4 regions of the Bacillus shivajii genome follow, and region 4 is predicted to be linked to each of the others. Evidence: predicted binding sites of a transcription regulator. Region 4 holds the regulator's gene; each other region holds the start of a gene.
What was found. The regulator Rex, encoded in region 4, represses fermentation and respiration genes when NADH is low (regulators of the CRP and FNR family bind a similar motif). The targets are predictions, from matches to a motif close to TTGTGAAATATTTCACAA.

Region 1: hcp (hydroxylamine reductase) is a predicted target of Rex. The motif match lies at 1,430-1,447, and genes of this name have one in related genera.
Region 2: LGQ02_RS19965 (AtpZ/AtpI family protein) is a predicted target of Rex. The motif match lies at 1,854-1,871, and genes of this name have one in related genera.
Region 3: LGQ02_RS04480 (DoxX family membrane protein) is a predicted target of Rex. The motif match lies at 1,759-1,776, and genes of this name have one in related genera.

The regions. Positions count from the first base shown of each region.
Region 1 covers NZ_CP084703.1:260,041-263,253, reverse strand. Annotated here, with positions in the region: gene hcp (hydroxylamine reductase) at 1-1,360, opposite strand, end outside; gene LGQ02_RS01340 (ion transporter) at 1,782-2,615, opposite strand; gene LGQ02_RS01335 (hypothetical protein) at 3,148-3,213, shown strand, end outside.
Region 2 covers NZ_CP084703.1:4,153,520-4,156,732, forward strand. Annotated here, with positions in the region: gene atpE (F0F1 ATP synthase subunit C) at 84-302, opposite strand; gene atpB (F0F1 ATP synthase subunit A) at 454-1,113, opposite strand; gene LGQ02_RS19960 (ATP synthase subunit I) at 1,232-1,609, opposite strand; gene LGQ02_RS19965 (AtpZ/AtpI family protein) at 1,602-1,838, opposite strand; gene LGQ02_RS19970 (S8 family serine peptidase) at 2,197-3,213, opposite strand, start outside.
Region 3 covers NZ_CP084703.1:941,444-944,656, reverse strand. Annotated here, with positions in the region: gene LGQ02_RS04490 (lysophospholipid acyltransferase family protein) at 215-961, opposite strand; gene LGQ02_RS04485 (acylphosphatase) at 1,442-1,714, shown strand; gene LGQ02_RS04480 (DoxX family membrane protein) at 1,940-2,443, shown strand; gene LGQ02_RS04475 (TldD/PmbA family protein) at 2,866-3,213, shown strand, end outside.
Region 4 covers NZ_CP084703.1:527,603-530,815, reverse strand. Annotated here, with positions in the region: gene LGQ02_RS02665 (MDR family MFS transporter) at 1-1,127, opposite strand, end outside; gene LGQ02_RS02660 (redox-sensing transcriptional repressor Rex) at 1,369-2,004, opposite strand; gene moaC (cyclic pyranopterin monophosphate synthase MoaC) at 2,047-2,526, opposite strand; gene LGQ02_RS02650 (ABC transporter ATP-binding protein) at 2,704-3,213, shown strand, end outside.

The DNA.
Region 1 (3,213 bases), 270 kb from region 4:
CGTCAAGTACACGTGGAATGCCACCGATATCATTTAAAGGTAACTTGTTGTAACGGTACTTCGCACAGCCTGCTGTTAAGATGACTGTATCTTCAGGAAGTGTTCTTGCAAAATCTGTGTAGTATTCACGAGACTTCATGCGACCATCACAACCTGCCATAACGAAGAACTTTTTGATTGCGCCAGTCTTCACAGCATCGACAACCTTGTCTGCTAGTTCTGTTACTTGGTTGTGTGCAAAACCACCGACAATTGTTCCTTCTTCAATTTGAGTTGGTGATGGTAGACGCTTCGCGTGTTCAATAACTTCTGAGAAGTCTTTCTTACCACCTTTTTCACGGTCTGGAATATGTTTAAAACCAGGGTATCCTGTTGCTCCAGTTGTGTAAATACGATCCTTGTAGCTTGCTTTCGGTGGAACGATACAGTTCGTTGTGAATAAAACTGGCCCGTTAAAGCTTTCAAACTCTTGTTTTTGCTGCCACCAAGCGTTTCCATAGTTTCCGACGAAGTGATCATATTTTTTAAACGCTGGGTAGTAGTTGGCCGGTAACATCTCTGAGTGTGTATAAACGTCAACGCCTGTACCTTTCGTTTGTTCGAGAAGCTCTTCAAAGTCTTTTAAATCGTGTCCACTCACTAAAATTGCCGGGTTATTGCGGACACCGATTTCAACTTCTGTCATTTCTGGGTGTCCATATGTTGATGTGTTCGCTTGGTCTAACAGCGCCATCACGTCCACGCCAAACTTCCCTGTTTCCATGACTAAGTTCGTTAGATCATCAGCTGTCATTGAATCATCTTCTGTTGCAATTAATGCTTTTTCAATGAAGTCGAATACTTCGTCATTGCGGTGCCCTAAGTTGTCGGCATGCTCTGCGTAAGCTGCCATTCCTTTAAGCCCGAACAACACAAGTGAACGTAAGCTACGAATATCTTCATTGTCTGTTCCTAAAATTCCAACGTACTTTTCTTCAGATTTCGCTTTGAAGTCAGAACGATTGCCTGTCCAAACTGCGAAATCTTTAAACGACTCTTCAAGAGTCCCCTCTTTTTTCAGCTCAGCCTTGATGACCTCACGCTCGACAAGTGCTTTTTCAATACGATCCGCGATCATATCATCATCAAAGTTCGCATTCGTAATCGTTGTGAACAACCCTTCGATAATTAAACGATCTGTCTCTGGACGGTTAATTCCAGCTTTTCTTGCTTGCTGGTTATACTCAGAAACGCCTTTAAGCGTAAAAATTAACAAGTCCATTAGGTTCGATAATTCACTTGGTTTTCCACATACCCCAACATCAAGGTTACACCCGATGTTTTTCATCGCTTCTTGACATTGATTACAAAACATACTCATCTGTAAATCCCCCTCGTTGATTAACACCCTTTTCACAATGTTAAGGTTACATGATGTTTTAAAAAAATGTTGTGACCTAAATCACGTAAAACCAGTTGTCACAGAGATGTCAATTTTTGAGGAAGCGTGGGGAAGCGTGGGGACGGTTCCGGTGCTTCATGGAGAAGTACGCGGTGAGTAGGGGGTTCTTTCTATGTGGAAAAGGGTTCTTCCCCACGTAAGAAGACACTCTTTCCACGTGAGAAGGAGTTTATCGCACGTGAAAACGAACCACCGCACGTGAAATCAATCCACTACACGTGTGATCAATCCACCGCACGTGAGATCAAACCTTCGCACGTGAGAGAGGACTTCCAACCTCTTGCTTTAGAAACTACAAAAAACCAACCTTCACTCTCAAAGTAAGGTTGGCCCTAATTAGCTACTTTCCTTCTGTTTTTTCACGATCAAGAAGGATTTGTTTAATTTCTTGAATGTCTTGCTTTAATTCTTTATTTTCATTGTACAATCGGTCCATTTGCTCTTGGCGAAGTGCTTCGTCGTCTTGGCCTAAGTAACTTAAGATGACGGCGACGACAAGGTTTAAAATGACGAGTGCACCGATGATAATAAATGAAACGAAATAAACCCAAGCCCATGGGATTTCATTAATGATTGGACGTGCCACTTGGCTTGCCCAAGACTCAAACGTGACAACTTGCATTAATGTGAATAACGCCGAGTGGAAGCTGCCGAAAAACTCATCTTCTAGCACTTCACTAAAGAACGTTGTTCCGATAATGGCATAAATGGAAAAAATCAAGACTGACAGGCCTAGAATCCCTGTTAAAGCTGGGACAGATTTCATGAGTGAATCTATGATTTTTCTCAGAGCAGGGATTGCTGGAATCATTCTGATTAAACGCAATACCCTGATCAACCTCAACACACTTACAAATGGCGTTGAGTAGAAAGCTAGACTTGCGACAACGATACTAAAATCAAAGATATTCCACTTGTCGGAGAAATACCCTCTAAAACCAAGACCTATCATCTTTAAAACGAGTTCGATCACAAATACCCAAACAATGATTTGGTCTAAAGCGAGCAAAATGCTGTTACCAGAAAGGTACGTCTCAGCCACAATGATCAAACCGTTAAAGAGGATAATCGCGATCACGATCGGTTGAAAGTACGGATGCTCGACAATTCGTTTCACCTTTTCTCGAAACGAGTTGTTATTTATATTAGGTTCTTCTCTATGTTTTATTTCCACTGTATCAATCCACCTTTTCTGGAAGCGTAGGGACGGTTCTTTTGCTTCCTAAACTACTATTTTAATGAAGCAATGATAAAAAAACAATGGTAGAAGTGGGAAGCGCGGAACTATTCAAATGTTTTCTAGCAATGTCTGATTCTAGAAATAGAATTGACCCCCTACATTTATAGATATTTACTGAATATTATCAACCCTCCTTTATGTGCACTCACATTACTTGTTTACTTTTGTTAATACTCTAAGTTTAATATTCCTGTCCCCTTTTTTAGTTTAAGCTCTTGTTTAGCGTTACTAATATTTAGTTGGTGCTTTTCCTGCATGAATTGTGAAACGTCCCTTCCCCTTATAAAATCGTATATTTATATAAAAATACTAGACTATCACTTACAATGTTCAAAATAATAGTTCTTAAGATCTAGGGAAGTCATAAGTATTTTTCACAATTGTAATTATTTTGATAATTCTAACTATAATATCCATTTTTATGTGCTAATATATTGATGAAATTACATAAAAAGGATGTGGAGAGATGAAAAGGTTAGTTTGTAGTTTTTTAGTTTTAGTTTTGTTCTTTGGAATGATGACTCCGGTATTT
Region 2 (3,213 bases), 810 kb from region 4:
TCTAAGCTGCTTTAGTATGTAAAGCACCTTTGTGTAAGGTTGTCCAAACGAAACGTCTGAACCTAACTAATAATTGTATTCAATTATCCCATTTGACCGTATAACATGAAGGCAATAACGATCGCTAGGATTGGAATCGCCTCTACTAACGGTGCACCGATGAATAATAGTAATTGAATTGGACCTTTCATTTCTGGTTGACGACTAATTCCTTGTACAACACTACGAACTACAATTGCAACACCAAATGCACCTGCTAGTGCTGCAAGACCTGCTACGATTGCTACTGAAAGAGCGAGCATACCCATAATAAAAATCCTCCTTTAGATTCTTAAAAAATTTAGTTTAGTTTTATTTTGTAACGCCCTATAAAAAAATAAGAGCAAAATTACCATTGATATGGATTTGAAAAAATGTTTGTTTCATATGTTCTTTCATTAATCAATAAAACAATTAATGTTCTTCATTAACCTTGTGGGACATGTACACCATCGTTAACATACAGAAGATAAACGCTTGTAGTCCCCCAATAAATGTACCGAAAACTTGCCACGCAACCATTGGTAAGAATGAAAAGATCCCCCACATGATAGAAGATGTTCCCAATCCAACGAGCATGACCATCAACACTTCTTTTGCGTACACGTTACCATAAAGACGCATTCCAAGTGTCAAGGTATTAGAAAAGTCCTCGATAATCTTAAATGGAAATAGAAACCACACTGGGCGGAAGTAATCTTTCCCATATTCTTTCGGGCCTTTCAGCTTAAGACCGTAAATATGAGTCATTACTATGACCATTAATGCTAAGGAAAGAGTAAGCATCGGATCTGATGTCGGTGATTTCCACCAAACAATTTTTCCTTCTTCCGTGTACTGGCCAAATTCAAATGGAATCCCGGCCATGTTCGATACAAAAACATATAATAACAAGGAGACCCCTAGTACAACAAAGTGCTTCCCTTGCTTCCAGTCCATCGTACTACTAATGACATTTTTAATGAATTGGACTAAATACTCTAGAGCGTTTTGTGCACCTGTTGGATACATTTTAATTGTCCTAGACATAAAAAACAGGAGAAAAAACACGATTGCAAGAGAAACCGTAACCATGAACACGTTTGCTAAGTTAATCCCTAAGTGTGGATTGCCAAATAAATAGACAACGGGTTCTGTGTAATTACTTCCCAAATACTCTCACCTCTTTTCAAAACTTTTTTGACGCAAAACGTCAGTTTGATCTTAGCTGTTTCACGTAAAAAATGGGTTCTATTAATATGAAAACATAGGTAATCATTAAACCTATGATTACACCCGTCATATCAAAATATGCTGGGAATTGCATTGCAATAAAAACAGCGATAACTGCTGTAACAATCCGCGAGACCGTACCAAAGGTCCAAGCTACAGTACCACCTGTTACCATTTCTCCGATCACTTTCACTTGCCTATATGTACTTAATAAATTCAATAAACTAAAAACTGCTCCTAGGGCAAGTCCAAAGTAAAAAGATTTGTTTACTGCAAATTGAGCTATCACTAAAAATACAATGATGAGGATGATCGTGTAAAGAGAATACCTCTTTGCAACAATGCTATAATCACTCATCAGAATCGCCTCCTAAAAAACGGCGAATGGTAAAATAGATCCCTGTCACCGCTGCACTTAATCCCAACAACAACCCTGTAACTAGGAACAAGCTACCTGTATCAAAGTAGTTGTCCATCCACCTCCCGCCAAATATTCCAACGAGGGTACAGCCTACGAAATAAGAACTGATCGTTGTCATGAGTGCAAAGAACTTCATCGTTTGGCGAATTTTGGAAGGGTCAATCATCTTCTCCCACCCTTAATGTGAATTCCTTCATTTCTAGTTACAGCTAAAAAAACTGAGAACAGCACACGCTTTGTAATCGTACAATAGCAAGGGAGTTATGTCAATAATTTTCAGAATAAAAACGCTTTCATGCATAAAATGAAAGAATTATCATAAAATAGACATTTTCCTTCTTTATTATACATAATTTTCTCTTGAGTGTCTTTGGTAAATTAGAGAAAATATATTTTCCGAAAATTACGACTAGTAAGCCTCGCTTTTTATTATTTAATGTAACCAGGGCAGGGCCGTACGGGAGATGAAATTAAGTCTAAAATCAATGACTCCAACAACCTTCTTGAGGAGCCATTGATTATCATTACCACTCTCCGATAAATACATCTCTTTCGATTGTGTCTTCGTGACCATCTTTTTCTGCAAAAATAAGCGCTTTATAAATACCCGATGGTACATCTTCAATTTTTATTTTCTTCTCAAACATTCCGCGCTCTATATCTTCTTCTACATCAATATACTTAATAAACCTAAATGTATCAGGATCATATAAAGCAATTCCAAAAGTTTCTGCTCCGCCTGGGAAGTACACTTCATACTGATAAAGATTTTCCTCTGTCGATTGTTCAAGCATAAATGCCATTAATCTCGGATACTCAGGCTCTTCAACAAAAAACAAATAAGGAATTCGAATCGTTTCATCTTCGCTTTTCACTTGGATTTCATCATGATATATCCCTTCCTCAAACACTGATGGAAGTACATCAATTGATATTGTTACAGTCTTCTTTTCACCTGGTTGTAAATATAATGAAAATGGCACTTTCCATTGCACACCATCTGGAACCTCAAATGGGGGTTCAACTGTATATCGTTTTCTCCTATCGGAGATGTTCTCAATTGTGACCTCGACTGTTTTTTCCAAGCGGCTATCATCTCTTGACCATTTTCCAAATGAAACGGTTCCCGGATAGACAAGAGATTCTGTCGTTAGCGCTTTGTCGATCTGAATCCGCCCCGTCCCTTGTATATGTGGGGGATATTGGTTACCATCTTGGTCAGCAATTGGTAGTGCTGTGTTCATCAATGCAGCTTTCACTTGTTCGGGATTCCAATCAGGATTCTTTTGTTTAATTAAAGCTGCTGCCCCTGCTACATGAGGAGCTGACATACTAGTACCGTTCAAATCTAAATATCCTCTTGGGACTGTACTATCTATTTTTACTCCTGGTGCTACGAGATCAGGTTTTATCGACCACGTATGTGTGACAGGTCCTCTTGAACTAAATGGTGCCATTAAATCTTCTTCTTCGCGATAAATTGTTCGAATGTATATTTCCTCTTTCTCCATTTGTTCTTTCAACTGTTCGCCAACTTCTTT
Region 3 (3,213 bases), 410 kb from region 4:
ACTTAATGGTAATTCGTTACAGTTGATTTAATCGTGATGTAAATCACTTTGAATAGTGTGTTCGGATTTTTGTCACACTTAATGTTGAAAAATTGTCATATTTAATAACATGCTTGAATGGGCTTGTCCTTTTGGGAGTTATAGAAGCCCGCTATTCAATAGAAAAAGACTGGTAGACGTCATTTAAACACGTCTACCAGTCCCTCATATAAATCTATGAAACTGTTTCTTTACAATTATTTTTTGTCAGCTTACTTTCTACTTGTTCCTGGACGATATGTGCTAACTGCTGCAAGTCCATTTCATCATGCTCTTGATGTACTCTAATGGGATCAGATATTGTTACAAAAACATCGGCAGGTCGAATGAAATTACGATTTCCTTCCATCATCTGGTGCGTTCCTTCCATAGTGACCGGTAAAATCGTTGCCTTTGATTTTGTTGCTAGTTTAAAGCTTCCTTTTTTAAACCGCTTCACATCGCCTCCCTTACTTCGAGTCCCTTCAGGAAAAATAACGACATGTTGCCCGTTTTGTAGATTTCGTGCCCCATCAATGATTGCTTGGATCGCTTCCCTTTTGTTTTTTCGATTCATGAACACACAATTCATATGCTTCATCCACGAACGGACAATAGGGATCTTCTTGACTTCTACTTTTGAGATAAAACTAATTTTCACTCCTAAATGTCCTAGTAACACGGGAATATCAAAGTTTCCGACGTGATTACATACAATAAGTAATGTTTCATCTTTTGGGATCTTCTCTTTTCCTTTAACGTGAACATTCCCACCAGCTACCCGAATTAGCGACTTTGCCCACTTTGTCGTAATGGCATCTACATGATTTTGATATGCTTTCGTATCACCTTGTTTTTTTAAACGCTCTGCTTTCCACAAGTTTGGCAGTGAATAAATTAAATATCCGAAAAAATAAATAAACCATAAAATTGTTCGAAACATGTTTATCCCCCGCTCCTCTCTTTTTTCAACTCCATGATTATAGCAGACACTCTACCATTTGTAACAACAAATTCTCCTACTCTTTTATGTTAAGGCTATGTTAAAGTTTGTTGTTGATTTTTCATCGTTAAAGGCGGACGCTTTCACCACTAGGCACAAGTGCGACATCCACTCAAGCTTCACTCCGTTTCCTTTCATAGTGTCTTCTTTGCCGCAGGAAATGCCTCAGCTAAACAGGACTAAAGTCCTGTTAGATCTTCGCCTATTGCTTTTCCTGCGTCTTCCTCTACAAGCTTTGCTACGTAGCTTGATGCGTCGAAGCAGTTCGTAGCTTATTCGAGAGGCTGATGCTTGTGCTGGAGTCGCCGCCTTTTACAAATTCACTGGAAATCAACACTGTCCTTTAACAGAGCCTATGTTAAAAACGAGATTTATCGGGAAAAAATATATGAGAAGAACGATTGAAACGGAGGTATTCATATGAAAAGATTTCATGGGATTGTTAAAGGACGCGTTCAAGGCGTTGGTTTTCGTTACACTACGCAGCAACTTGCGACAGAACACAATTTAACTGGTTGGGTTAAAAATAATTTCGATGGGACGGTCGAGTTTGAAGGACAAGGGAAAGAAAGAGAACTAGAAACATTCTTAGCCCAACTGAAGCGAGCACCATACCCAGCATATGTGGAACATATTACGGTTAACGAGACCCCTTTACAAGAAAATGAGCGTCAATTTCAGATTCATTCATAGCATTTTTATTACTTTTACAACGTTTATAAACATATTACTTTATTATGTTCACCTTTTCACAAATCCTTCACTTTCCTGTTACAGTTTGTTCATTATTACACCACCAAAGTCCTAATAAACTATTTTACAATGTAATTAAGAAATCGTTAGTGGCCGCTAACTAAGCAAAATAATAACTAACAGCACTTATTGTTCAATAAAAATTGATTGGAAGGGGAGATTTTCATGTTTATGGATTTTCTTAGAAATAATTCAATTGCTGCTGCAATCTTAACGGTATTACGAGTATATTTAGGTTGGCAATGGTTAACTGCTGGCTGGTCGAAAGTAACTGGAGGTTTTGACGCATCAGGCTATTTAAATGGTGTTGTAAATAATGAAGCTGTCATGGAGCAATACCCAACATACCACGCATTTATCGAGAACTTTGCTTTAGCAAATGCTGGTGCTTTTAGCTTTATGGTCGCATGGGGAGAGCTTTTAGTCGGATTGGGCTTACTTCTAGGCGTATTAACAACAGCTGCTGTTTTCTTCGGCATGATGATGAACTTTGCGTTTATGTTTGCAGGTACTGTCTCTTCAAACCCATTCCTGATTTTAATTAGTATCTTCGTTATCGCTGCTGGTTACAACGCTGGTCGTTACGGCGGAGACTACTGGGTTATTCCTTACCTTCGTGCAAAACTATTTAAAAATAAAGGGGCAACTCCTGCAGGGCAAACTGCATAATTTCTAATCATTCACGATAGAATGTGTGTAAAAGCACATTCTATTTTTTTATGAACATAGTTGCCCTTATGAAGTAAAAAGGTCGCAACGTCATCAATATCACGAATGGTTATCTTACTCGCTCGACCTTCCTTTACAACGTCACCAATATTTTTTAGCTACATCTCTTATCGCTATGAGGCTGCATCCGTCGACTACGCTGCTTTGCAGTTGCATGTAACAATGCTGCACAATGTGATTATTAGATGTTTTGTTTGTTGCATTATCCGGAGGCGTCTCTCCTATATAAAAGCACCCTCACTCGTCAAATACTATCATATAGAAATTTACAACTTTGTTTGTGTATGCTAGTCTAAGATGGTAGTTTCTAAACTTTTAGAACATTTTAAAAATTGTTTTTGCTAATATAAGGAGGGGAAAAAATGCTTCAGCAATCATTAGTTGAAGATATGATCACAGCCGCATTAAGTACTGGCGGAGACTTTGCAGAGGTTTTCGTTGAAGACAAGTTTAATTCAAACATCGCATTTGTTGGTGGCAAAGTAGAAAATGGGATTTCAGGTAGAGATTTTGGGGTAGGTATTCGAATTTTCCAAGGGTTAAACAGTGTATATGCCTACACGAACGAACATGATCGAGAATCTTTGATTTCCGTTGCTCGCCAAGCTGCTCAAGCTATTACTGGAGAACCAAAAGAGATTACACTAAACTTCACACACAAGTCCTTCGCAAACCAGCACCCTATTTTACATATTCCTCGAGAGGTTCCA
Region 4 (3,213 bases):
GTTGCTGGCATTGTACTAAGGCCCATCCCTATACCTCTTATGGCGTTAAGTACAAACAATACCCAAATCGCCGTTTGTAAGTCGATAAAACCGAATAAAAGCGTTCCAACCGTTGAAAAAATAAGACCACTTGTTACGACAAGTGAAGGTCCTTTTTTATCAAGGATTCTCCCACCTACCGTCATAAATATTCCTGCGAGTAAAGCTGCTGGTAAAAAGACAAGACCTGTCATAATGGCTCCGTAACCATACACATTTTGTACAAGCAGTGGGATGAGAAAAATTCCACCAAACAAACTAATTGAACTAATAATTGCGACCCAAACACTGTATGCGTAAGCTTTAATTTTAAATATCGATAGATCTAGTAAAGGTTGTTCTGTTTTGTTTTCGATTTTCACAAAGAAATACAATGCAATAGCCCCGATGATCAATAACGATATATTCAGTGGGTCATATAAATGCGCGAGTTCACTAATTCGCCCTAAAGCAAGTAAGATCGCCCCAACTCCAAGGGTCACTGTGACAAACCCGCTTCGGTCAAACTTCAAATTGTCTGCTCGCTTCGTTCGCTTTAGATAAAGCATTGAAAAGGTTAATCCTAAAAGACCTGTCGGTATATTACATAAGAATAACCATTGCCATGTACCAAGTTCAATAATGAAACCACCTAATGTAGGTCCAATCGTTGGTGCCATCATCGCTGCAATTCCCCAAATCCCAGTCGCCATCCCTCGTTCTTTTTTCGGGAACACTTGGAAAATGAACACCATGGAAAGGGGCATAATAAATCCGCCACCGACTCCTTGAAGCCCACGGAAAAAAATGAGTGATGATAGATTCCATGAAAACGACCCTAATAGAGACCCTAATAAGAAGAGGGAAACGCCAAACAAATACATTTCCTTCTTTCCGAACTTATCACTTAAAAAACCTGTAAGTGGCATCGTAATCCCCATGGTTACCATGAAGATCGTAATTACCCAACCAGCCGAAACAGCATCGGCATCAAAAACCTCCATGATATGTGGAACAGCTGGATTTAACATACTGTTATTTAAAATGACTGTAAATGTACCAAGTAACACAGAAATTAATACGAGCCATTTATGTGGAATTTTACTCATGTTTTCACCTGATTCCCTTATTAGTTAGCCAAAATGTTCGATTCTCGAAATATATAATTCTACTATACCAAAACATGTGTATGATTTCATGATAGAATTTAGGACTTTTTTGGAAATCAAAAACAAGTTCTTCCTATACAAAAAGCTGCAGGTACATTTCTCCCACAGCTTGTCTAAGTGATGACACTTATATATCGTTTTTGTTCCGTTTTCCAACAATGAAAGGGTATCAACCGTTTCATTACATTGGATAATGTTTCAAGAAGTAGATAAGGGATTGAAGTTCTACAGATAAATCAATATGATGAACTCGGACGTTGTCTGGTACAGATAACCTTGCTGGTGTAAAGTTTAAGATCCCTTTAATTCCAGCATCTACTAACTGATCAGCAATCCCTTGCGCTGCTGCTGAAGGGACAGTTAACATTGCCACTTCTGCTTCACCAGCTATGCGTTCTTTTACTTCATCTAAATGATAAATGGGAACGCTTCCAATTTTTTGACCGACCTTGCTTTCATCAACATCAAATGCCATCTCAATTCTCATATTGTTACTTTTCGTAAAGTTGTAATTTAATAAGGCAGTCCCTAAGTTACCGACACCTACTAAAATAACCTTTCTTATTTCATCTTGATCTAATGTTTTTCTAAAAAAGGTTAATAAATAATTGACGTTGTAACCATACCCTTTCTTTCCTAGCGCGCCGAAATAGGAGAAATCCCTTCGAATCGTCGCTGAATCGACTTTTACTGCTTCACTTAACTCTGTTGAAGATACACGATTTTTCCCTGATGCTTGCAAGCTTTCTAAAAAACGATAATATAACGGCAGCCTTTTTGCAGTTGCTTGCGGTATTTTTGTTTGATCGATATCCATTTTTTTCGCCTCCCACCATCATGAATTGGTTCAATCGCTCTTTTATCTCTTGTAGTCGCCGCTCTTTCCGCCGGTTTTCTCCTGCAAGAAAGTCTCGCCAATGACCATTCCTTTATCTATAGCTTTACACATATCATAAACTGTAAGTGCTGTTGCTGATGCAGCTGTTAACGCCTCCATCTCTACTCCTGTGCTCCCTTTCGTCTTCACACCAACTTCAATAAGAAGAATGTATGTTTCTTCACTTACTTCCCAGTCAAAATGAATATCCACACCTGAGAGTGATAATGGATGACACATTGGAATCCATTGCGATGTATTTTTGGCCGCCATTACTCCTGCTACTTGTGCAACGGAAAGAACGTCACCTTTTTTCATCGTTCCTGCAGTAATGCCCTCGTAAATATCTTTTGTCACTTGGACACTGCTTTTCGCCACAGCTGTGCGAACCGTTTCTTGTTTGTCAGAAATATCGACCATTTTTGCTCGACCTTGGTCATTAAAATGTGTAAACGAACCCATCGGTGCCCCTCCTTTTGTCTCTTCGTCTATTGTACACCATAGTTGGACAAACTGCACAATCCTTCTCTAGATTAGCAAGAATTCATGTTCCACTTTACTACAAATGTTGCCACTTTGCGTAACAGTCATGTACACTTATTTTGTAATGACCCAATGATGTGGTGAGGATGAAATAATATGATTTTATTACAATGTGTACAAATAACAAAGTCCTTTGGGGCTGAAACAATATTATCCAATGTAAAACTTGAAGTCCAAAGTCGTGAACGAATTGCTCTTGTCGGTCGAAATGGCGCAGGCAAGTCAACATTGTTAAAAATTATATCAGGAGAACTATCTCATGACTCTGGAGATATTATTATCCCTAAAAACGTTGAAATCGGTTATTTAGCCCAACATAGTGGCTTAAATACGAACCGCTCAATTTGGGATGAAATGATGTCTGTTTTCACCCATTTAAAACAAATGGAGAAACATTTACGAGAATTAGAAGAAAAAATGAGCAACCCAAGTGCACCAAACTATGAAAAAGTATTGCAAGAATATGATCAATTACAACAAGACTTTAAAGATCAAGGCGGTTACCAATATGAAGCCGACATTCGCAGTATTTTATCTGGGTTAAACTTCTCTGATTTTGATTACGATACACCGATATCCAGTTTAAGTGGTGGTCAAAAAACAAGA